3 regions of the Terribacillus aidingensis genome follow, and region 3 is predicted to be linked to each of the others. Evidence: riboswitches for the same ligand, from Rfam matches in the RefSeq annotation. Region 3 holds a riboswitch; each other region holds the start of a gene.
What was found. Region 3 has a riboswitch for S-adenosylmethionine ahead of ABXS78_RS02740 (hypothetical protein). Riboswitches for the same ligand answer to the same signal wherever they lie in the genome.
Positions count from the first base shown of each region.

Region 1: it holds a riboswitch for S-adenosylmethionine, as region 3 does, so the genes downstream of both, ABXS78_RS11200 (cyclase family protein) here and ABXS78_RS02740 (hypothetical protein) in region 3, are expected to answer to the same signal.
Region 2: it holds a riboswitch for S-adenosylmethionine, as region 3 does, so the genes downstream of both, metX (homoserine O-acetyltransferase) here and ABXS78_RS02740 (hypothetical protein) in region 3, are expected to answer to the same signal.

Region 1 covers NZ_CP159996.1:2,108,394-2,116,049, reverse strand. Annotated here, with positions in the region: gene ABXS78_RS11225 (sensor histidine kinase) at 1-76, shown strand, start outside; gene ABXS78_RS11220 (response regulator) at 51-803, shown strand; gene ABXS78_RS11215 (SGNH/GDSL hydrolase family protein) at 835-1,434, shown strand; gene ABXS78_RS11210 (cell wall hydrolase) at 1,538-1,978, shown strand; gene ABXS78_RS11205 (nuclease-related domain-containing protein) at 2,120-2,980, shown strand; SAM riboswitch class I at 3,085-3,171, shown strand; gene ABXS78_RS11200 (cyclase family protein) at 3,257-3,994, shown strand; gene ABXS78_RS11195 (hypothetical protein) at 4,069-5,235, shown strand; gene ABXS78_RS11190 (hypothetical protein) at 5,345-5,692, shown strand; gene ABXS78_RS11185 (DUF3196 family protein) at 5,833-6,816, shown strand; gene tig (trigger factor) at 6,961-7,656, shown strand, end outside.
Region 2 covers NZ_CP159996.1:2,454,568-2,462,223, reverse strand. Annotated here, with positions in the region: gene ABXS78_RS13000 (ammonium transporter) at 1-922, opposite strand, end outside; SAM riboswitch class I at 1,575-1,686, shown strand; gene metX (homoserine O-acetyltransferase) at 1,762-2,829, shown strand; SAM riboswitch class I at 2,831-2,939, shown strand; gene ABXS78_RS12990 (PLP-dependent aspartate aminotransferase family protein) at 3,012-4,802, shown strand; gene ABXS78_RS12985 (aliphatic sulfonate ABC transporter substrate-binding protein) at 4,795-5,796, shown strand; gene ABXS78_RS12980 (ABC transporter permease) at 5,803-6,579, shown strand; gene ABXS78_RS12975 (ABC transporter ATP-binding protein) at 6,592-7,344, shown strand; gene acsA (acetate--CoA ligase) at 7,304-7,656, shown strand, end outside.
Region 3 covers NZ_CP159996.1:484,754-492,409, reverse strand. Annotated here, with positions in the region: gene ABXS78_RS02770 (FusB/FusC family EF-G-binding protein) at 1-287, opposite strand, end outside; gene ABXS78_RS02765 (hypothetical protein) at 636-908, shown strand; gene ABXS78_RS02760 (DoxX family protein) at 1,090-1,605, opposite strand; gene ABXS78_RS02755 (cysteine hydrolase family protein) at 1,947-2,504, opposite strand; gene ABXS78_RS02750 (spore coat protein) at 2,721-2,912, shown strand; gene ABXS78_RS02745 (spore coat protein) at 2,931-3,224, shown strand; gene ABXS78_RS02740 (hypothetical protein) at 3,270-4,235, opposite strand; SAM riboswitch class I at 4,314-4,418, opposite strand; gene ABXS78_RS02735 (transglutaminase family protein) at 4,621-5,229, shown strand; gene ABXS78_RS02730 (DegV family protein) at 5,577-6,440, opposite strand; gene ABXS78_RS02725 (amino acid permease) at 6,697-7,656, opposite strand, start outside.

The sequences.
Region 1 (7,656 bases), 1.6 Mb from region 3:
CGCGGGAACGAAAATCTTGCTGAAGATTCCTTATGAAGGAGGAAGTGATAGTGTTCAAAGTTCTGCTGGTAGATGATGAGCCGATGCTTCTGGAAGGAATATCTTCTATTGTAGAATGGGAACAGCAGGGAACTGTCTTACATGGTACCGCCAGAAATGGATTGGAAGCGTTGGACTTTATTAAAGAACAGACGCCAGACATCGTGATTACCGATATCACCATGCCTGGTCTGGATGGAATGGGATTAATCGAACAAGGGAGAAAAATCTCTCCTTTGATCAAATGGATACTGCTTTCCGGTTATAACGAATTTGAATATGCGCAAAAAGCGATGCGATTTGGTGTGAAGCATTACCTGCTGAAGCCATCTAGCGAAGAAGATATCCATGAAGCTTTAGAAGAAGTCGTCCAAGAACTGGCGGAAGAGAATAAGGAAAAAATGACTGGCAGCCACGCAGAAAAATCTACCAGCTATTCTGCCGTCGTAAATAAAATAATTGCCAGCATAAGAGAGAATATCGAAAACCCTGATCTATCCTTGCAATGGATAGCCAATGAAGTCTTATATATGAACACAGATTACTTAGGGAAATTATTCAAAAAAGAAGTAGGAGAGAAATTTTCTGCTTATGTAATGAAAAGCAAAATTGATAAAGCAGTAGAAATTATGGGTAGTCAGAAGGATATCAAAGTTTTCGAACTTGCAGAGCAATTAGGATATGGAAATAACCCGCAATATTTCAGTCAAATTTTTAAGAAAAGTAAAGGATGCAGCCCGACTGACTGGATAAAAAACAGGTAAGCACGCTGGTATTTAAAAAGGAGGTTTCTAGATGAGTCAAAAATGGGTTTTTATCGGAGACAGTATAACCGAATGCGGAAGGTTCGAGGATCCTCAAGACATAGGCGATGGTTATGTAAAAATGATTCAGGATGAACTGATGCAGAAAAAAGAGGTTGAAATCGTCAATAGAGGAGTAGGAGGCAATCGAGTTACCGATTTGGCGGCTAGATGGGAGGAAGATGTGCTCTCGTTAAAGCCTGACTTAATTTCTATTTCAATTGGAATCAATGACGTATGGAGACAGCTGGATCAGCCTAAAATGGAACAGGTTTATCCGGGTGAATTCAGAGAAGTTTTCGATAAGATCCTGGCTGGAACAAAACATACTGGTGCGGAGCTCTACCTTATGGAGCCGACCATTATCGAGGAAAATAACGAATCAAAAGGAAATCAAATGTTGATTCCTTATGTAGAAATTGTAAGGGAGTTGGCTGCAAAGTATGGCGCGACACTCGTCCCGACTCATACCGCCTTTTTGCAAACAGCGCAAACGGATTTGACAACAGACGGTGTGCATATGACGGACGCCGGTAATAGACTGATGGCTGATACGTGGCTGGAAGCCTTTTTTGCAGCAGAACATAATTGATTGTATCTAAAAAAATGGATCTTCCACACATATGACTAAGCCCTCCTCTAATACAATGACATGAAAGCGGGTCTTTTTCATATGCTGTATGTGGGGTGATAACATGGCAAGAGTACAATACAATAGTTCTGATATCGACTTGATGGCTAGAATGATGCGTGCTGAAGCCGAAGGGGAAGGGCAGCTGGGAATGCTGTTTGTTGGGAATGTCATTGTAAATCGTGCGGTTGCTGACTGTTTGGATTTTGCAGATGTAAGATCGATCAATGATGTTATCTTCCAAGTACAAGGCGGGAATTTCTCATTTGAAGCTGTTCAAAAAGGAAATGTGTTTTACCAGCGAGCGCGTGAACAGGAAAGAAGATTGGCAGAAAGGAATTTGAAGTCCTGGAGACAACAGCCTGCTGCGTATGCACTTTGGTACTTTAATCCATATGCACCATGTCCTCCAACATGGTATGGCCAGCCGTTTGCGGGTCAATTTAAAGACCATTGTTTTTATGAGCCGCAGGCTGGGACGTGTGATAGCGTTTATATGGGTTAACATGAATTGTGAAAAAGGGAATAACCTTATTATAAGGTGTTCCTTTTTTTATTTATCTAATTTAATACATATTATTACATTTAAACTATGGTAAGGTTATCCTATAATAATAATTATATTTTTTATAACTGCAGATTGAATGTGGTAATTGAAAAGAGGCTGATTAAACTGTTTCAAAAGTTGTTTGGTAAAAGTTCTAAGTCACAGAAATCAAATGTAAAATTGGAAAAGCCTAAAACTGAACCAAAAGCAAAGAAACCTAAAATAAATTCAACCAGAATTGGCGAACTTGGAGAGTATAAAATCAATATACAGCTTGATCAACTTCCTAAGGACAGCCGTTATTTAAGTGACGTATTAATCCCTAATTCTCGTGCTAAATCAGGATATTCACAAATTGATCACGTCATTTTTACTTCTAGGGCAATATTTGTAGTTGAAACAAAAAATTACGCCGGAACAATATATGGTGATCGAAATAGAGAGAAGTGGAGTGTGAATGGAAAGTTTCCGATGATGAATCCTTTCCATCAAAATTATGGACATGTCCAAGCACTAAAATCGATTCTATCACTAGAAGAGGAAACGAATATTGTTTCCATTGTCTCATTTACTAGAAGATGTACGTTTAAAGTGAATGAAGAACTGAGAAAAGTTCAATCGAATGATCTCATCGTTTATGATACGGAATTATCGGAGTACATAAACAGAAAAATGAATGTTTTAAGAGTGCAGAGCAATTCTCCTATATTATCTGATGAAGATATTTCACGTATGCACAGTATATTAAGTGAAAAGAACATAAAGGATCCTAATATTAGAAAAGAGCATATTGAAGCGTTGAAACAGAAGAAACATAAAGAGACATCTGCTGTACAGTCTACCAATGCCAAATGTTACATCTGTAATGTCGCAGTCTCTAAAAAGGTAGAGGCCTTCTGCAAGGCTAATCACAATCGATTTAGCGGGAAGGTCTATTGTTATGAACATCAAAGAGGATAGTGGGCTCGAGCAATGTTAGCAGTCGCCAAATATATAACTAGCTATAGTTAATTTTCTTGAACTGTTAAGTGGTTTTACTATATAGTATTAGTTAACAGAATATTCTCTTATCAAGAGAGGTGGAGGGACTGGCCCAATGAAGCCTCAGCAACAGACTATATGTACTGTGCTAATTCCAGACTAGATAAGAATCGGACTACATAATGTAGCAAACCTCTTCTTATTTAGGAGAGGTTTTTTGTGTTCTCTTAAACTATTTATATGAGGTGATAGTTTATGTCAAACGAATTGAATAAAGCGTTGGAAGTATTAAGAGAAAAGAAGTGGGTAGATCTGACGCATACATTTGGTCCTGAGTCTCCGCATTTCTCGGCATTCAATTCTGCAAAGTTCGAAACACTATTCTCCCATGATGATGGCTTCTTCGCCCAGAGCTTTACTTTTCCGGGACAATACGGTACGCATCTGGATGCACCGATCCACTTTGTGCGGGATACACGATATTTAGAAGAACTCGATCTGAAAGAATTGGTATTACCGCTTGTTGTAATTGATAAATCCAAAGAAGCTGCTGCAGATCATGACTATTCATTGTCTGTGGATGATATTCTCGCGTTTGAGTCAGAATATGGCAAGATTGAGCCAGACACGTTTGTTGCTTTACGCACGGACTGGAGCACACGCTGGCCAAACCAGCAACAGATGGATAATAAAGATGAACAGGGAAACAGTCATTCCCCTGGCTGGTCACTGGATAGTCTGAAATTCCTGTATGAAGAACGTAATATCAAAGCGGTAGGACATGAGACATTTGATACGGATGCTGCAGTCGATTTTCAGAAAAACGGTGCGTTGCTTGGTGAATATTATGTGCTGGAACAGGATTCCTATCAAGTGGAGCTGCTGACGAACTTGGATCAGCTGCCAGAAAAAGGTGCGTTCATCTTTAATATCGTTCCGAAAGCAGGAAAAGCGTCAGGATTTCCTGTTCGTTCATTTGCGGTATTGCCATAAAGTTGCTCTCGATATGATTAAGCTGTTTCCAATTCGGTTAATGGGTAAAATACTCACGAAAAGGAGGCGGCAGGATGGATAAGGAACAGAAGTTACCAGCTGTATTCAGTCAACTGGCAGAAAAGCTTCGAGACATAAGCCGAACAAGCAATCATTTAGATGAAAAGTTAAAGTCAGCTTATACAATAGTAGCAACCGATCACCCGCTGGTCAGAGCGGATGGAAGACATGATGATGCAAAAGGTATTCAGCAGCTGTTGAACTTGGCTGATCGAAAGAAGGGCATACATATTGTCTTTCCACCAGGACTTTACACACTGCGCCGTCCTTTACGTCTCAAGCCAAACACGTTCTTTGAGGCGGATGATAATTCTATATTCCGAAAAAAGCATCATGGACCGATGCTGCTGAATTTACGCAGGCGGAATCGAATGCGTGCTTATCGCGGCAATGGCAATCTGATCATTCGAGGCGGAACGTGGGATACAAACTACCCAGCCTACCGTGGCGGCACTAGCTTTGTGCTGGCGCATGCGGAGAATGTGATTATCGAACAGCTGCGGCTGGTGGAGCATGGCGGAGGGCATGCAATCGAATTGAATGCTGTACGTCATATCGAAGTGCGCCATTGTCAGTTCCTCGGCTATGATGACCGTGGGGGAAAGCGCACATACAGTGAAGCAATTCAGCTTGATTTAGCTAAAGCACGCAGGGTTTTCCCGTGGGGAGGATCTGTGTTCGACCAAACAACATGTCAGGATATTTGGGTTCATCACAATAGTTTTGGGCCGTCTGAGACAAAAGGAAGCTGGGGAAGGGCAATTGGATCACACTCTGCAACAGCAGACAGATGGCATGAACGTATTTTCGTGACAGACAATGTAATGAAGGAAACGCTCCAATGGGCTGTCCGTGCTTATTCATGGCGGAATGTTGTTCTTTACAATAATCGAATAGAATCATGCGGTGGTGGGATTGCTATTCATCCAAATCATGTAGACGGCAGAAATGACACGGACAGCAAGAACCGTCCTACTGGGCGCAGCAACCCTATCAAGAATTTCCTGGTCATACAGAACACCATCTGCGGCGGCGGAAATTATGCCTCAGCGATAAGGCTGAAAGGTGATGAGCAGTCACCTATAACTGGTGCATACCTGCGTGGTAATCATGTAGAATCTTATACCGGAAGAGGGGTTCTTGTTACAGGTACAGCGGACGAACGGAGCCGCTCCTTCTAGGTAGTCACCTTGATTATATATAGTTAATTAAATGTAAGTTTTCTGTATATTATGGAGAAAATATGCATATGGGAGTCGATACATGCTACACTTTTGTTGGAGGTGGCCTATGTATTTAGATGAGACGAAACGTTATCGGTTTATTGGATCCGTTCCTTTCGGGAAATACTTCATGGTCCGCATCTATGACCTGGAACTGCAACAGGAATATACATTATCTGATCGGCTTCTGAGTCAATATACAGATAAGCCCTTGAAGGAATTTTACCTTCAGATCAAGCGCAATATCTATGACCTGGAAGGTGATGAAAGTGGTACGGCCTCTGAGCTGGGTGATATGCAGCAGCGGTTGTTTGATTTTCTCGATGAAGAAGAGGAAGACGATGCTACACCTCTCCGCATGGACAATGTTATACCCTTCAGAAGACCTCGGTCTGAGGATCCCAAAGAAAAGTAGGGAATAGTATTAAGAGGCTGTGGATGCATGGATTCACAGCTTTTTGCCATTTTTAAGTTGCAATCTGCGTTTTCTTTGTTACATTTAAGGGTATAGCTGTTATTGGGTCTCTAACTGAAAATCTAATGAGGATGTTGCCGATGGATAAAGAGAATAATGTTGTCCTGTTCCCGGGTCTGAAGACGCGGCTGGAGCGGGAAGGGATGAAGGAGCTGCAGGAGAAGAATTATACCGATGCGATTGGGAAGTTTGAACAGCTCCTCGATTATGGTTACCGTCAGCCGGAAATTCTGACAGGGCGCCTGATATGTTTAATGGAGCTGGGCAGACATGAAGAGGCGGAAGAGATGTCCTTGCAGCTACTGGCTGCCAGGGATAAGGATTACCTGCAATACTTACATATTCATTTGACACTGCTGTTCCAGCTTGGGCGCTACGACGAAGTAGTGGAGCTGCTGGACGAGGTGTATGCAACAGAGAAAATACCGGCGCCGCTTAAGACATCGTTTGACCAGCTGCAGAAGGTAAGCCGTAAAATGGCAGAAGATAAAAGTCAAACGACTGCAGATCAGCTTATACATAATTTCGAAAAAGCACGCAAAGACCAGGATGTTGCCCTGCAATGGCAGCTCATCCAGAAATGCCATTCGTTTGATGTCAGTCCGCATGTACAGAAGATGGAAGCATTCCTGCTTGATGAGGAATCAGATCCGGTTGTACAGACTGCCGTACTGGAGTGGCTAGTCAAGCAGGAAATCGAATTCCCAGTCACGATACATAAGATGAAAGAAACGATGACAGTTGTCCCGGAAAAGCTGGCAACGGTCGATAAATCGGAAGGGATGGAACAGGTACTGCAGCATTTGCATCTTCTTGAGCAGCAGAATCCATCACTTTACGACCTGGTGTATAAGCTATTGCAACGTTATATGTATGTACGATATCCAATGGTTCCATCAGAAGAAGACGGTGCAGTTCTGGCTGCTGCGCTGCAGAAGCTGGCAAGCAGTTATCTGCAAATCGATCAGCCTGCTGTTACCGAGGAGGAAGCACAGAGAATCGCTTCCATGATGGAAGAGATCATTACATTGGAAGCGAAATATCTGACTGTCGCCGAGGAATGACAGAGTTCGTATCGTTAGTGTTGAAAGCGACTATGAATATGTTATAATAAGATGGTTGTAAACCAGTACTAGTTAATAACTTATATTATGCTAGAATTGAGAACGATTAACATGTAACAAACGATAGATGTTGGAGGGAATATTATGTCAGCAAAATTCGAAAGAACAGAAGGCAAGAACGAGGGTATCTTAACAATCACCCTATCTCCTGAGGAATTGGACGCAGCGCTTGATCAAGCGTTTCAAAAAGTAGTTAAACAAGTTCAGGTACCAGGTTTCCGTAAAGGAAGAGTACCACGTAAAATCTTCGAACAACGCTTCGGTGTAGAATCTTTGTACCAAGATGCGATTGATATCGTTCTTCCAGGTGCTTACATGAACGCTGTTGAAGAGACTGGCATCGAGCCTGTTGCACAGCCGGATGTAGATCTTGAGCAGATCGAACAAGGCAAAGAGCTTATCTTCAAAGCTACTGTAACTGTTAAACCAGAAGTAGAGCTTGGCGACTACAAAGGTCTTGAAGTAGAAGCAGAAGATACTACTGTGACTGACGAAGATGTTGAAAAAGAAATCGATGCACTTCGCAACAGACAAGCTGAATTGGTTGTCAAAGAAGAAGGTACTGCAGCAGAAGGCGACACAGTCGTTATCGATTTCGAAGGTTTCGTTGATGGCGAAGCATTCGAAGGCGGCAAAGCAGAAAACCATTCCTTGGAAATCGGTTCTGGCAGCTTCATCCCTGGATTCGAAGAACAGCTAGTAGGTAAAGAATCCGGCAGTGAGTCCGATATCAACGTGACATTCCCTGAAGAATATCATGCTGCGGAGCTTGCTGGTAAA
Region 2 (7,656 bases), 1.6 Mb from region 3:
CATCCAGTGCGTCATCATAACCAAGCTTCTGTTTCAGCCAGCCGACACCCCAGAAGCAGACAAGGCCGCCGATGAAGCCTATTGGAATACTGGCAATCGGGGAAACGAAACCAGCAGCCGGAGTAATAGCTACAAGACCAGCAATTGCACCGGATACAGCTCCCAGTAGTGTTGGCTTTTTGTTGACGACCCATTCAATGATCATCCAGCCTAGTACACCAGCGGCAGCAGCAGTATTTGTATTGATGAAGGCATACATTGCTACATCATCGAAAGCAAGCTCACTGCCGACGTTGAACCCAAACCAGCCGAACCAAAGCAAAGCGCCGCCAATCAAGGTGAAGATCAGGTTATGCGGTGCTGTGGAACCAGCATTTTTTCGTTTGCCGATGACGATGGCAACAACCAAGCCTGCAAGACCGGAGGAAATGTGGACAACATTTCCGCCTGCGAAATCGAGTGCGCCCATTTCAGCTATCCAGCCGCCGCCCCATACCCAGTGTGCTAGCGGGGAGTAAACGATGAGGACCCATAGAACTGTAAAAAGAATAAATGCTGGGAAACGAATACGTTCTGCATAAGCGCCAGACACGATTGCAGTTGTCAGAATCGCGAATGTCATTTGGAACATCATGAATAAGTTGAATGGAATAGTGTGTCCTTCAGCCGGTTCGAAACCAACATTATTAAGTCCGAAGAAATCTAATCCTCCAATAATTCCGTTACCTGGTGAGAACGCCAATGAAAAGCCGATAATAATCCAGATAATCGATACGATTGCCATTGTCGTAAAGCTATGCATCGCTGTGCTCAGTACGTTCTTGCTTCTTACTAACCCGCCGTAAAAGAGTGCGAGTGCTGGTGTCATCAACCATACCAAGACAGTTGCGACAAACATGAATACCGTATTAGCCATATCCATCTTCTCTACCCCCTGTGAGTATCTTTATTGTTTGAAAATTTAAATCTTTTCTCATTATAAGTGCCAGACAAAAAAATGTAACAAACTTGTCAGGTTATCTTACGTGAATATTTCTGACCAACTTGTGTAAGTGTTTTCAGGGCTTTCGTCATGAAGTGTTACTTAAAATAGGACTGCATCTAAGAAAGATGGGAAATTTAGGGTGGTTTGTGCAGGTTGCTAGCGGGAATAGATAGTCAGCTGCGGAGAAGTGCTACATCGGGAGTTTGACAATAATTGTAAAGCATGATAAGATAGTTAACGTCTTCGATGTTTAAGTAACTTTATCGAAGATCATTGGCATTCTGCTATAGTTTTAATCAGAAGTACTTATTCAGACTGGAGCGGCCTAGGAGCCGTGAGGATGCAATAGAGGTAGGGATTGCATCGTTTAAGTGTAAACTACCATGTGGAACAAGTACCGCGGCAGGAGGATGTATTAGGTATCCTCTACTTACAATAGAAAAGTTACATTTTAGCCCCGCATTGGCATTAGCTGATGCGGGGCGTCCAAATTTCCAGGGATATTTATAACGTAAATGGAAATTTCAGAATTTATAGTTGACTCATAAAATAACACATGCTACAATCCTGTTAACAAATAAATAGCAAGCTCTTATCAAGAGAGGCGGAGGGACTGGCCCGACGATGCCCGGCAACCTGCAAGCAGAAATGCTTATAAGGTGCTAATTCCTGAAAGTGCGTATGCACTTTAGAGATGAGAGAGACAAGTCGGTACATATTGCCACCCTGTCCTCTCAGGGTGGCTTTTTTATTTGAGGGGAGGAAGCGTACGGAACATGAAGTCACAACAGTTATACCAAACCGGCAAACTTCTCATCGGGGATTTCGAGCTTGAATCAGGTCATATCCTTTCAAAGGTAGAGGTTGCTTATGAAAAAAGCGGTCCTGAATCGGGAGAAACGGTGCTGGTCTGCCATGCTCTGACAGGGGATCAGTTTGCGGCCGGCACCAGTGCAGATCCAGGCTGGTGGAGCGGATTGCTGCAGCCCGGAGGTTTTATCGACACCGACCGGTATCAGATAATTACATTCAATGTGCTTGGCGGATGCAACGGGACAACAAGTGCCTTATCAATAGATCCAATTTCGGGAGAGAGGTACGCATCGGCATTTCCTGCTATCACGATTCGTGACATGGTTTCGGTTCAGCGCACTGCGTTGGAGAAGCTAGGAATCTCTCATTTGAGGGCTGTGATCGGCGGATCATTAGGAGGGATGCAAGTGCTGGAATGGGGTGTCATGTACCCGGATTTTATGGATGTACTAATCCCCCTTGCAGCAACTCCTTTTGTGAGTGACTATGCGATTGCCTATAATCACTTGGCCAAGACAGCTATCACATCTGATCCGAATTGGAACAATGGTAATTACACAGCAGACAAATTACCTGCAGCAGGTCTTGGACTTGCACGGATGGTAGGAATGCTTACTTACCGTTCTGATCATCAATATAATGAGCGCTTCCGACGCGCTGCATCCCAAAGGGACGATGCAGCATATGAGGTGGAATCATACTTGAACTACCAAGGAGAGAAGCTCGTCAATCGTTTTGATGCCAACTGTTACATGACATTACTGGAGGCTATGAACAGCCATGATATCGGAAGGGGCAGAGGTGGCTGGCAGTCTGCTGCCCAAAGTATAAAAGCGATTGTACTGTCGTTCGGCTTCTCGAGGGATCTGCTGTTCCCTCCGGAAGAGATTAGCCGCTTTGCGGCAGAAGTTCCAGGTGCGCGCCATGTAGATGTAACAACAATATATGGACATGATGGCTTTTTGCTTGAATTTGAGAAGTGGGGACATCATATCCGTCATTTGCTTCAGCAACCTATAAAAATTTCATAATAGCTTATCAAGAGAGGCGGAGGGACTGGTCCGATGATGCCCGGCAACCTGCAAGCAGCAATGCTTGGAAGGTGCTACTTCCAGCAAACAAAGAGTTTGAGAGATAAGAAGTTCCATGCTTATGCAGCAGCTTCTTACGAGAAGCTGTTTTTTCATTTATAAATAATTGGAGGAATGACAAAATGACAGATCAAGTTTATAAAGCAGAGACATTAGCATTACACGGCGGGCAAGCACCAGATCCGACAACAGGTTCAAGAGCGGTGCCGCTTTATCAAACAACTTCTTACCTTTTCCATGATACAGATCATGCAGAGCGCCTATTCGCCTTGGATGAGCCTGGTAACATATATTCCCGTATTGGTAACCCTACCGTCGATGTATTGGAAAAACGGATTGCATTGCTGGAAGACGGCGTTGCAGCAGTCGGTGTTGCGTCTGGTATGGCAGCAATCAGCTACAGCATTCTCAATCTGGCAGGCGCTGGAGACGAAATCGTAGCAGCGACCAATCTGTATGGCGGAACGTACAATCTTTTCCACACGACACTGCCACGCTACGGAATCAACGTTAAATTCGTCGATCCGACCGATCCGGAAGCTTTCCGCGCAGCAATTACAGACAAAACGAAGGCTGTATTTGCTGAAATCATCGGGAATCCGAGTCTGCATGTACTAGACGTGGAAGCAGTAGCAGCAGTGGCTCACGATGCTGGTATTCCTCTAATCGTCGACAGTACGTTTGCTACACCGATTTTGAGCAAACCGATTACACTTGGTGCTGATATTGTCGTCCATAGTGCGACAAAGTGGATTGGCGGTCATGGTACTTCTATAGGAGGGTTGATTGTAGACGGAGGCAGGTTTGATTGGAATTCACCGAAATTTCCGACATTTACAGAACCTGATCCAAGCTACAACGGCATCCGCTATGCATTTGATTTTGGCACACTCGCTTTCAGCACGAAATTGCGTGTGCAATTGCTTCGCGATTTAGGCGCTGCGCTAAGCCCGTTTAATGCATGGCAGCTGATTCAGGGGCTGGAAACGTTGCACTTGCGCGTTGAACGCCATGTCCAAAATGCAGAAAAGCTGGCAAGCTATCTGGAACAGCATCCGGCAGTTGATTGGGTTGCTTACCCTGGGCTCAGCAGCCATCCATCGTATGAAATAGGTAAGAGAGTGCTTCCGAACGGTGCTGGTTCGATTGTCAACTTCGGTATCAAAGGCGGCAGAAAAGCTGGTGCTACTTTGATCAACAATGTTGCGCTATGGTCACACGTTGCCAATGTCGGGGATGCCAAATCATTGATTATTCATCCTGCGTCAACAACACATCTACAGCTGGATGCGGAAGGTCTCGCTGCTACAGGAGTAAAAGAAGAATTGGTACGTCTATCTGTTGGAATCGAGTCAGTAGATGATCTTATCCACGATTTAGACCGTGCCTTGGAAAAAGCGACGGGAATCCGTTCCGAGTCAAGGAAAATCGTTATCAATGATGAAGCCGTCATCCGGGAAGCACTCGGCAGTGCGACAGATGCGACAGGCCGTCAGAAAACTATTGCAGTAGTGGGCTTGAGCAGTAAGGAACAGCGTCCAAGTAATCGTTTGGCACGGAAGATGCAGCGACTCGGATACAAAATCATCCCTGTTAATCCTGCCGAAACGAGTGTATTGGGAGAAAAAGCTTATCCTGATTTGACAAGCGTACCGGAGAAAATCGATATCGCTCAGATTTTCCGCAGTCCTGAAGCAGCTGTGGAACTCGCTAAAGAAGCGGCGGAAGTTCGTCCGGAAATCTTCTGGCTCCAAGAAGGTGTCGTGTCGCAGGAAGCCGCAGCTATTGCAAGAGAAGCAGGATTGGAAGTCGTTCACAATCGCTGCACATACAAAGAAGCACAACGCTTGCGCGGTTCGATCAGCACGTATGCCTGTGAACTGGATAACAAAGGAGTAACGATTGATGAATAAGATTCCCCTTATAGATAAAAGAAGTTTACTAGCTTTACTTAGTTTAGTTGTCATCGTCTTTCTGGCAGCTTGCGGAAACTCCAGCAGTGCATCAGGTGAACTAAAACAAATTCGCTTGGATTATGCCTACTACTCCCCAGCAAGTCTGGTGATAAAGAATAAAGGATGGGCAGAAGAAGCATTCAAGGATTCTGACATCGAAGTAACTTGGACACTAAGCCAAGGATCTAATAAAGCACTGGAATTTTTGAACAGTAACAGCGTTGATTTCGGCTCTACAGCAGGAAGTGCCGCCTTGCTTGCCAAGGCGAATGGCAATCCGATTCAAGGTATATATCTGGCATCAAAACCAGAATGGACAGCATTGGTTGCTGCTAAGGACAGCGATATCCAAGAACCAGCAGATTTGAAAGGGAAGAAAGTCGCCGCAACTGTCGGGACTGATCCGTATATCTTCCTTCAGCGTTCTTTGCAGGAAGCTGGTTTGGACGAACAGGATGTTCAAATTGTAAATCTGCAGCATGCAGACGGAGCTAGCGCTCTACTTTCAGGTGATGTAGATGCATGGGCAGGACTTGACCCGCATATGGCGAAGCTTGAATTGGAAAATGACGCCCAGCTTTTCTATCGTAACGAAGATTTCAACACATATAATTTCCTGAACGTTCGGGAAGAATTTGCTGAAAATCATCCTGAAGAAGTGAAGGAAGTCTTGAAGCTTTATGACAAAGCAAGAGCATGGATCGAAGAGAATCCAGAAGAGACAGCTGAGATTGTTGCCAAAGAGGCGGGAATCAGCCAGGAAGTTGCAGCAAAACAGCTGGAACGGAATGATTTCTCGGAATCTGTACCAGGTGATACACAGCAGGAGATTCTGAATCAGTCAGGCGCTGTTCTGGAAAAGGCGAATCTATGGAAAGGCAACAAAGATGTAGCGGAAACGGTTGATTCGTATATCGAGCCGAAATTCGCACAAGACCTTGGAGAGGAATGATGATTTATGTGGAAGAAATTAAGAACACATCCTGTACTGCTCGGTTCCCTGCTGCCGATTGTTTTGCTGGCAGCATGGGAGATTCTGAGCAGAGCAGGTGTCATTCCTGCCTATCAGCTACCCGCGCCTAGTGCCATTTTGTCGACTATCATTACATACTTGCAGGATGGTACGCTGCAGGATCATGTATTACTTACTGTTTACCGGCTGTTTGTCGGTTTCATCATCGGAACTATCGCAGCAATTCTATTAGGAACACTTGTCGGCTATTCTGAGCTTTCGGAACGATTTTTCGATCCGCTGATCCAAGCATTCCGGAGCATCCCGTCACTAGCCTGGGTTCCATTATTCATCCTTTGGATGGGTATTGGAGAAACATCGAAAGTTACTTTGATTGCAGTCGGTGTGTTCTTCCCTGTTTATTTGAATATCGTTGATGGTATTCGCGGAGTGGATCGAAAACTGATTGAAGTAGGCAGAATGTACGGCCTTGATGGAGTAGCGCTTGTAAGAAGAATCATTCTTCCGGCGTCCCTGCCGTCTTTCCTGACCGGTTTACGAAGCGGTCTTGGATTAGGCTGGATGTTCGTTGTTGCAGCAGAGATTATGGGTGCCAGCCAAGGGCTTGGTTATTTGCTTATTTTAGGGCAGAACACATACGCTCCCGATGTGATCATCGCCAGCATTTTCTTGTTTGCACTGCTTGGTAAATTGACGGATTGGGTGATAAAGCTTATTCAGAAGCGATCGCTTCATTGGCAGGATACAGCATTAGCGAAATGAGGGGGGATCAGCATGACACTACAAGTGAAGGCGCTTGGACGACGCTTCGGCGAAAAACAAGTATTGCAGCAAGTGGATTTCTCAGTCGGAAAAGGAGAAATCGTAAGTCTGCTCGGTACAAGCGGATGCGGCAAGAGTACTGTTCTGCGGGCACTGGCAGGTCTTGATTCGGATTATGAAGGCAATATCAGCATCCCTTCTGATCAGCGTGTTGGCTTTATCTTTCAGGAACCGCGGCTCCTGCCTTGGAAAACAGTCTTAGCCAATGCCACTTTCGGCTTGAAGGGCGACCGCAAGGAGAATGAGGCAAAGGCACGGCGGTATTTGGAGCTTGTCGGATTGAAAGATGCAGAAAAACTATATCCACGGGAGCTTTCCGGCGGTATGGCACAACGGGCGGCTATTGCACGCGCGCTTGTGACAGAGCCCGATATCCTGCTGTTGGATGAGCCATTCAGCGCGCTGGATGCATTTACAAAAATGCAGCTGCAAGAGCTGCTATTGAGGATCTGGGAAACAACTGGCACAACAATTATTCTCGTTACGCATGATATCGATGAGGCTTTGTATCTGAGTGATCGTGTACTGCTCCTGCAGGGGCGGCCATCGACTTTGGCCAAAGACTTGAAAATAGCTTTATCAAGACCGCGTTCCCGAGGGAGTGCAGCGCTAGGAAAATGGAAAGAAGACATTCTAGATTTACTGGAAGGGAAGGAACAGACATATGACTACAGCCTTGTCACCGAAATTGGACAGAAAGCATAATCTGCCAAGCTATCAAGAGGCAGTTAACAACCATGACTGGAAGGCGCTGGAAGAGGAGTTGTCCGGCAGGAAAGATGGAAAATGCAATGCATCCTATGAAGCTGTCGACCGTCACGTCGAGGAAGGCTATGGTGCGAAAACGGCCTTGCATTATGTGAAAGATGGAGTGCTGCAATCCAGTTTGACATTCGAACAGCTGCAGCAGAAAATTGAGCATTATGCAAAGGTCCTCCGCTCACATGGAGTGGAAAAAGGCGATCGCGTTTTTATCTTTTTACCGAAAAATCCGGAATGCTATGTTGCTATCCTGGC
Region 3 (7,656 bases):
GATACCTTCCGAAATGGAGTGACATACTGCTTCAGCTCGGATAGAAATGCTTCTGCTGCTTGATCATCTTCCAATTCGAGGAGACGGTTAAGAAGTACTTGTTGAGCTTTTGTCATATCCGGCAGCATCGCTTCTACTTTTGAGAAGGCGTGGAGTTTCACCCCGTCCAGTGTATCTCTATGGTTTACCGTAGCATAGGCATTGATAATATGAGACACCTGCCGCGCGATGAAGTTATATTGGTCATTCCGGATGAATGCTTGTTCTGTAGTTTTTCGTTTATCCATTTTCTGTTCGCTCCCTTATCTTTTTCATTGCTTAGATAAGTGCAAAGCCCGGACAGAAAAGGATACAATGGCGATTAGTAAACAGACTCCTCACACAAAGTATCGCCTTTCCTAATAGGCTTTGCATGAGCTGTTACAAATTCTGACGCATGAGCATTCCTCTCATTTGCCATCAGGTATCACCTCCACTTCCAGAATATACAAGAATGGAAGTCTTGGCAATACATCACAACGGCAAGATTAGTCGTTTATGTCTCTAACAGATAATGATCAGGATTTCTTTATCTTCGGATAACCCTTGCATTTATGCGCAGAATAACCTCGATTAATCATAAAGGAGTGTCCAGAATGAAAGAAATACTGCAGCAAGTAAAAGACAACTTAGAAAGAACGTTTGACTATCCTGATTCAAATGATTTAACTAGCAGTATTACATTGCTGGAAACAGCTATAGAACAATATGGTGATAAAGGGACTATGCTGCAAGACGCGATTCGTTCTTTAACACACGCACAAAATGCCAAAAACCAGTTGGAGTACGCGGGTGACATCTCTTCATCGGCATCGTTCGGACAAGCGTACACAGCTATTAATCAAGCTCTATCTTCGTATGACGAATAACAGTTATATCTCAAGCAGTTTCAAGATTGTTTATTTAGATCCCGAACAGCTTAACAGCCATCACTTCCATGCAAGACTGTTCATGTCTTAATACGTACTCCAATGAATGGTGTACCGGATTCTCTGACAGCTTAGATGCCATAGAAAAAACCTACTGCCTATTGCAGTAGGTTCTATATATTTAAGAAGCAATCGGCTTCGTCGGCGTTTTCGGTGCATGTTTTGGGTAGTGATTTCTTAGGTATGCTATTACCCAGCGATCGAGCCCGTACCGTCCAGCATTAGCTCCTGCGACTAGCAGGAAGACAGTAAGCAAGACCATTTGTGCGTTTGTGCTGACGGTTCCGCTGAACAGGAAGGCGAAGTTCATTGTTATTCCCATTAGAGCTGCAAAGTTGGTAAAGACGCCGAGAATAAGTGCGATTCCGACAAGTATTTCTCCCCACATGACGAGGAAGCTGAACAACCCTGCGTTAGGCAATGCGACTTGTTCTAGGAAGACCGCCCACCAGCCTTGTACCGCTGGATGATCTCCGCCGGCTTGCGCGACAGCGCCTTGCAGGAAGCCACTTGCATCAAAACCGCCGCCGGTCAGTTTGCCAAGTCCGCCTGTTAACCAGCTATAGCCTAGATAAATCCGGATTACTGCCCAAAGTGCCGCTGCTGCTTTACTATTTCGAATCCACTGTATGATCATTTTCTTACACACTCCATCCATGAAAATAGTTTGTTAAACATTTCACATATAATGTTGAGATGGATTAGCGCTTTTCCTTCTACACTTGTAGTATAAGCGAAAAGATCAGATTGCGCTCACTTTTGTGAACGTTTTCACAAATTCGCAATATTCCTTTTACAGTTTTGTGAACGTAGACAAAATGCTGTTTTAAATGGTTTTCTTTTCCTTTCACTTGCCATATCATTCTCTGACTTGGAGTTAATCTAATGTAGCTATGGGCAGAACTCATTCTTCCGACAAACCTATAGTTATAATAAAAGAAACGAGGCATAGCCTCGTTCTTTTATTCGTATATGTCCTTACCGATACGTATCATGTGTCGGCACGAACAGATCTTCCTCAGCCTGCCGGACGACAGAGAAATGATCTACATTATAGTGACCGTGCAGAATCTGATTGTGATGCTGGATGATTTGCTCTGCTGTCAGAACATCAGAACCGGCTGTTGAGTGACCATCTGCTACGAGTGTTACATCCATGCCTTGTACAGTTGCAGTACGAACTGCCGTGTCGATACAATGCTGGGTTTCACAGCCCATGATAACAACATGGGTAAATCCTTCACCTTTTACAAACTCCAGTAATCCTGTTCCGTAAAATGCATTTGTTGCCTGCTTGTCAAAGATGGGCGCTTCCGGCGGTGCTTGAATATCCGGATGAATCTGGAATCCAGCGCCCTTCCCTTCGGAGACATCTGTATCACGGACGAAAAGAATGGCTGCGTCTGCCGTTTGCGCTTTGTCGATGACTAGGTTGATTTTTTCAATCAGGTTCTCTTTGCGATAAACAGGTCTCTCTCCTGCTCCTCCTTCAATTAGTGCTTGCTGTGCATCGATAATCAATAATGCTTGCTTCAATAAAAGCTCCCCTTTAGCTGATTGCTATGACTCTCCTGCTTTGCGACTTGTATGCTGTCTTAGTATGTTTCATACTGAACCGCCTCCTACTTGAAAATTAACTGTAGTATACACCACTTCCTAGTAAAATGGTGTCATTTTCCAATCAAAAGATGTTTATTGTCTGCTCAATCCGGCTATCTATACCGTGTAAGAGAACACGTGAGGAGGATTAACATGGCAAAGAATAAATTAGCACTTCATGAAACGTTGGAAGTACACGAAGTACTTACTCTGAAACAGAGCTGCCTGGTGAAATCCTATGCATTACAATCCCTGGCCGAAGATGACACTTTGAGAATGATTCTGGATAATGATGTAACTAGTTCAGAGAAAGCAATCAAGGAATTGCAGGAAGTCCTATCTTAATAAAGGAAGGTGATTGGAATGAGTATCACGGAAAAATTGAAGACAGCAGGAAAAATGCGTGATGAGTTAATTGCGACGGAACTACTGGTTTCAGCTAAAGCCACTGTCAGAACCTATGCGGTTGCACTGACAGAAACTGCATCTCCCGATGTACGAAAGGTTTTGAAGAAACAATTGGATCAAGCAATTGATAATCACGCTAAAATCGCAGATTACATGATCAAAAATGACATGTACTATGCGCATGATGTGGACAAACAATTGAAACATGATAAAGAAAAAATCGAGAAGTCTCTCGAATTAGTGAAATAAAATAAACCTCGTACTGCCAGGGCGCTGTACGAGGTTTTTTATTTATTAAAATTGCAGTTCTTTACTTCTCCATAGATAGGTTTGAATCAGCTGATTCGTATCCTCAAGATCCTTTACCGATACGACCTGAGTTGTCTGGTCAAGATGCTCGATCGGGATATTCAAAACGCCTACCGGAATTTTAGTGGATAGCTTTTTGTAACGATGTCTGAATAGGAATTCCAACTGAAATGGAATGTCATGAGCAATGGCCAAATCGACGAGCTGATTTTTCAAAGTCTGATTGATTGGAATTGTTTTGTCTGCCACTTTGATCGCAACGCCGCTTCCTAATTCGATGGCTCCTCGGCTTTTATGGGCAATTCTTTGGCGAGGGACGGATCCGATAAAAAAGGCTGCTTCTCCTTCGAGCTGATAGGTAAGTTGCTTTTTGTTATGAAACGGAAAGAAGATGATGGTGATTTCCCCTTCAGCTGTATTCCATTGCTGCAGAAGATTGATTGCAATTGCCGGCGCCACTTTATTATCCAGCCCTTTCCCGACGACTCTTCCGCTTACCTCGTCCCCAAGATATAGAAAATCATCAAAAAGCGTTACATGATCACCAGGCTCAACGCCCATCTCACGCGCATCATTTTCTGAGTTCGCACCGATGTCGATCACAGCTGCATGCTGCTCTGCTTCACCTGCCATGATCACGCCCTGCACTAATCCATACTTTGTCTCCACTTGTACAGTCTGCCCCTGAGCATAGGTGAGCGAGAAGTAGTTTGCATCCGCTACAAGCGCACCTGATTCCGTTATCGACGTCACCACGTAAATCTCTTCCTTTACCTCAGCGAGCAAGGTTATCTTCGGCGAATACTTTTCTCCATATTTACGGACAATAAGGTTCCCCCGACTGTCAAAGTGCATCTCGTCTGCGAACGGTGTAATCTTATCGACGATCTGTGAAACAAATGACTGATTGTACCCTTTGTACTTGGACAGTTCCCGAATCAATTCAAACATGTTGCCTTCCCCTTTCTGTAGGCAGGGACAAATACAAAAGCCTCTCGTGCAAGATGCGTCGAGAGGCTTCCTCTATTCATCTTATCTGCCGGCTATGAACCGATGGAATTAGCACAGTATCTGTTGTCAGACCTGCTGCTGAGGTTTCACAGGGCCATATCCCTCCACCTCTCTAGATAAGAAACATATACAGTTTTCAGAAAGTTTACCAGACAACGATTAGATTGTCAATATAACTTATCGGGTTACTCGGATTAACAAATGTAAATTGCTTTAGAGAACCATAATATGTGCATAAGAATGATTTAGCACAATTAAAATTAATGAACCACCTAATTGATTTTATTGGTATATTTATACATATGTATTGGCAGGAGGGAGATACTTGAATCTTATACCAGAGAAACATTCTTACAATGATTACTTGAATGAATCAGATGTAATAGACTTCTCACATCCTCTGATCAAAGAGAAGATTAGTGAGCTGATTTCATCTCAAATGTCCGAAATAGAAAAAGTCAGAGCAGTATTCCATTATGTTCGTGATAGTATAGCGCACTCATGGGATATTCAAAGCAAGCGGGTGACTTGCAGAGCATCAGAAGTACTTACATACAAAGAAGGTATCTGTTATGCAAAATCTAATTTGCTTGCTGCCATGTTAAGATCAGTAGGAGTTCCCACTGGATTTTGCTACCAAAGATTGATGCTATTTGATACACCTGATAAAGGATATTGCATACATGCACTTAATGGAGTGTATATCAAAGACTTAAATAGATGGTTGCGTTTGGATGCACGCGGAAACAAACCCGGTATACAATCTGAATTTTCTCTGGGCGCAGAGCAATTAGCATTCCGAATTAATGAAGAATATGGTGAAATAGATTATCCTATTATCTACGCAACACCCAATACTAAGACAATACACACTCTAAAAACCAGTAAAGATGCTCTGATTATGTATAAGAATCACTTACCTGATTTTTTATGATATTGAAAAGGATCATATATGGGAGGACTGATTATAATGAGTTGGGAAGCCAGACGTGTCATTGCTGTTTTGTTTATTGCTATTCCTCTTTTAATCGCAATTTATCTTTGTTTTAATAGTCGTTTATTATTTCAAAATAGCTTTGACATGACTGATGGTGATGTTATAGGCAGGACTCTAATAATCATCTTTACACTTTATCTTTTCACGAAGATAGGCTTCTTTATTTTTAAGAGTGCAGAAAAGCAGCCTTAATACTAAAACTTCATTCAGCATAACAAAACCCTCGAACAATTAAATTGTTCGAGGGTTTATATATACGACTGATTAATATCACAAGCAATTTGCTAAACAGAATAATTAGCGGGCATCCAGCTTGCCCCAACCCCGCCTCTGCCAAAATGAATTGCCATAACGGAACTGATTTCATTGCTGATAAAAACTTCAACCTTATCTCCGCATATTTCCAATGCATGCTTTAGCTCAGTAGCAAGATCAATGGAATTCACATGTGTAATGCGAACAACTTGTTTTCCTGATTGTTCTATATCGTGTCGTAATCTTTCCAGCATCCATTTCAGCAGACGCTTCTTCGTACGGACTTTGCCCATAACCTCTAATTTCGCATTTTCAAAACCGATAATCGGCTTGATATGCAATAAATTTCCGATCCTTGATGCAGTCTTTGAAATACGCCCAGTACGTACTAGTGTAGTAAGGTCATTAATCGTAAGATACAGCTCCCCATGCGTTCGGTAATATTCAATTGCATCTAACAATTCATGGATTGACTTACCTTGCTCCATTAGTTCACATACTTTAATGACGATATTTTCTACTCCAATAGAAGCTGTATTCGTATCAATGACGGTGATTTTATCTTCGGCACCCTCGATTGAATCCCTTGCTATACGAGCCGAATTGACGGTACCGCTTACATTTTCTGTACAATGCAGGCTGATAATAGCATCATAACTAGCCAATAATTCTTCATAAAGCGTCATAAATATTTCTGGTGAAGGCAGGGAAGAAGAATAGGAAGCTCCCTCATCTATAAAACGAAATAACTGATCATTCGTAATCTCTTTTAAATCAATATAGGACTTATCATCTACGACAACATTTAAATGCGCGTAGTATATAAAAGGATATCTCTGTAAATCCTCTTCTCTCAAATTCGTCAGACTATCGGTCACAATTGCAATTTTCATATATTCACCTCTAATTCAGTATAACTTGTAAATCTAATAAAGAAACAAGAAGATTAGGAAATAAGTAATAAAATCAGATAAAAAAATACATATAAATATCACATATTTCCGTTTACTGCTACTATGTATAAATCTGGAAGATAATTAACATGAGCAGTATGAATTTAACTACTGTTGTATACATATAAAATACCCAATTCCTAAGGTTAATTATCATTTTCCATAGAAAAAGCTGCCGGTCTCCCGGCAGCTTTTCTTATTCTGGTGCTGTTTCATGTGCCGGAGTAGTCAAATCGACTTCCTCCAGTTTATGCACCTTTGTTTTCTTTTTCACTTTAAATATGATCCAGCAAAGCAGGAATACTGGAATACCAATATAAGACGCAATCAAAGTGCCCCATTCAATTCCATCTGCTGTGAAAGCAGACAAGCTCTGTCCGACAATAACGATGATACATAGCACGAAGGCAAGAATCGGCGCTGCCGGATAGAATTTCGCTGTGTATGGTAAATCCTTGATCTCATTTCCTTGAGCAATATATGCTTTACGGAATCGATAATGACTGACAGCAATACCTACCCAGACGATGAAGCCGGCCATACCTGACACGTTCAATAGCCATGTGTACACGACACCATTTCCGAAGAAGGATGTCAGGAAAGCAACACAGCCAACTGCTGCTGTTGCAATCAATGCGTTCACAGGAACGCCGTTCTTGTTTAGCTTACCAAGGAAAGCTGGCGCTTTTCCTTCTTTCGCCAAGTTCCAAAGCATCCGTGTACTTGCATACATACCGGAGTTACCGGCAGACAGGACAGCGGTAAGGATTACCGCGTTCATGACAGATGCAGCAAACGCAATACCCGCTTTTTCGAACACAAGCGTGAATGGGCTCAAACGGACATCGTCACTTGCAAGGCTTTCTGTTGTGTACGGAATGAGCATCCCGATAATGAAAATCGCCAAAATGTAGAACAGCAGGATACGCCAGAAAACAGAGCGAATCGCTTTTGGAATCGATTTTCTAGGATTGTCTGCTTCTCCAGCAGCTGCTCCGAGCAGCTCTGTTCCCTGGAAAGAGAAGCCTGCTGCCATGAAGACACCGATCAATGCTAGGAATCCGCCATTGAATGGCGCGTCTTCCACAGTGAAGTTGGAGAATCCAGGTGAGTCGCCGCCAAGGATTCCAATGATCATCAATAAACCAACAATGAT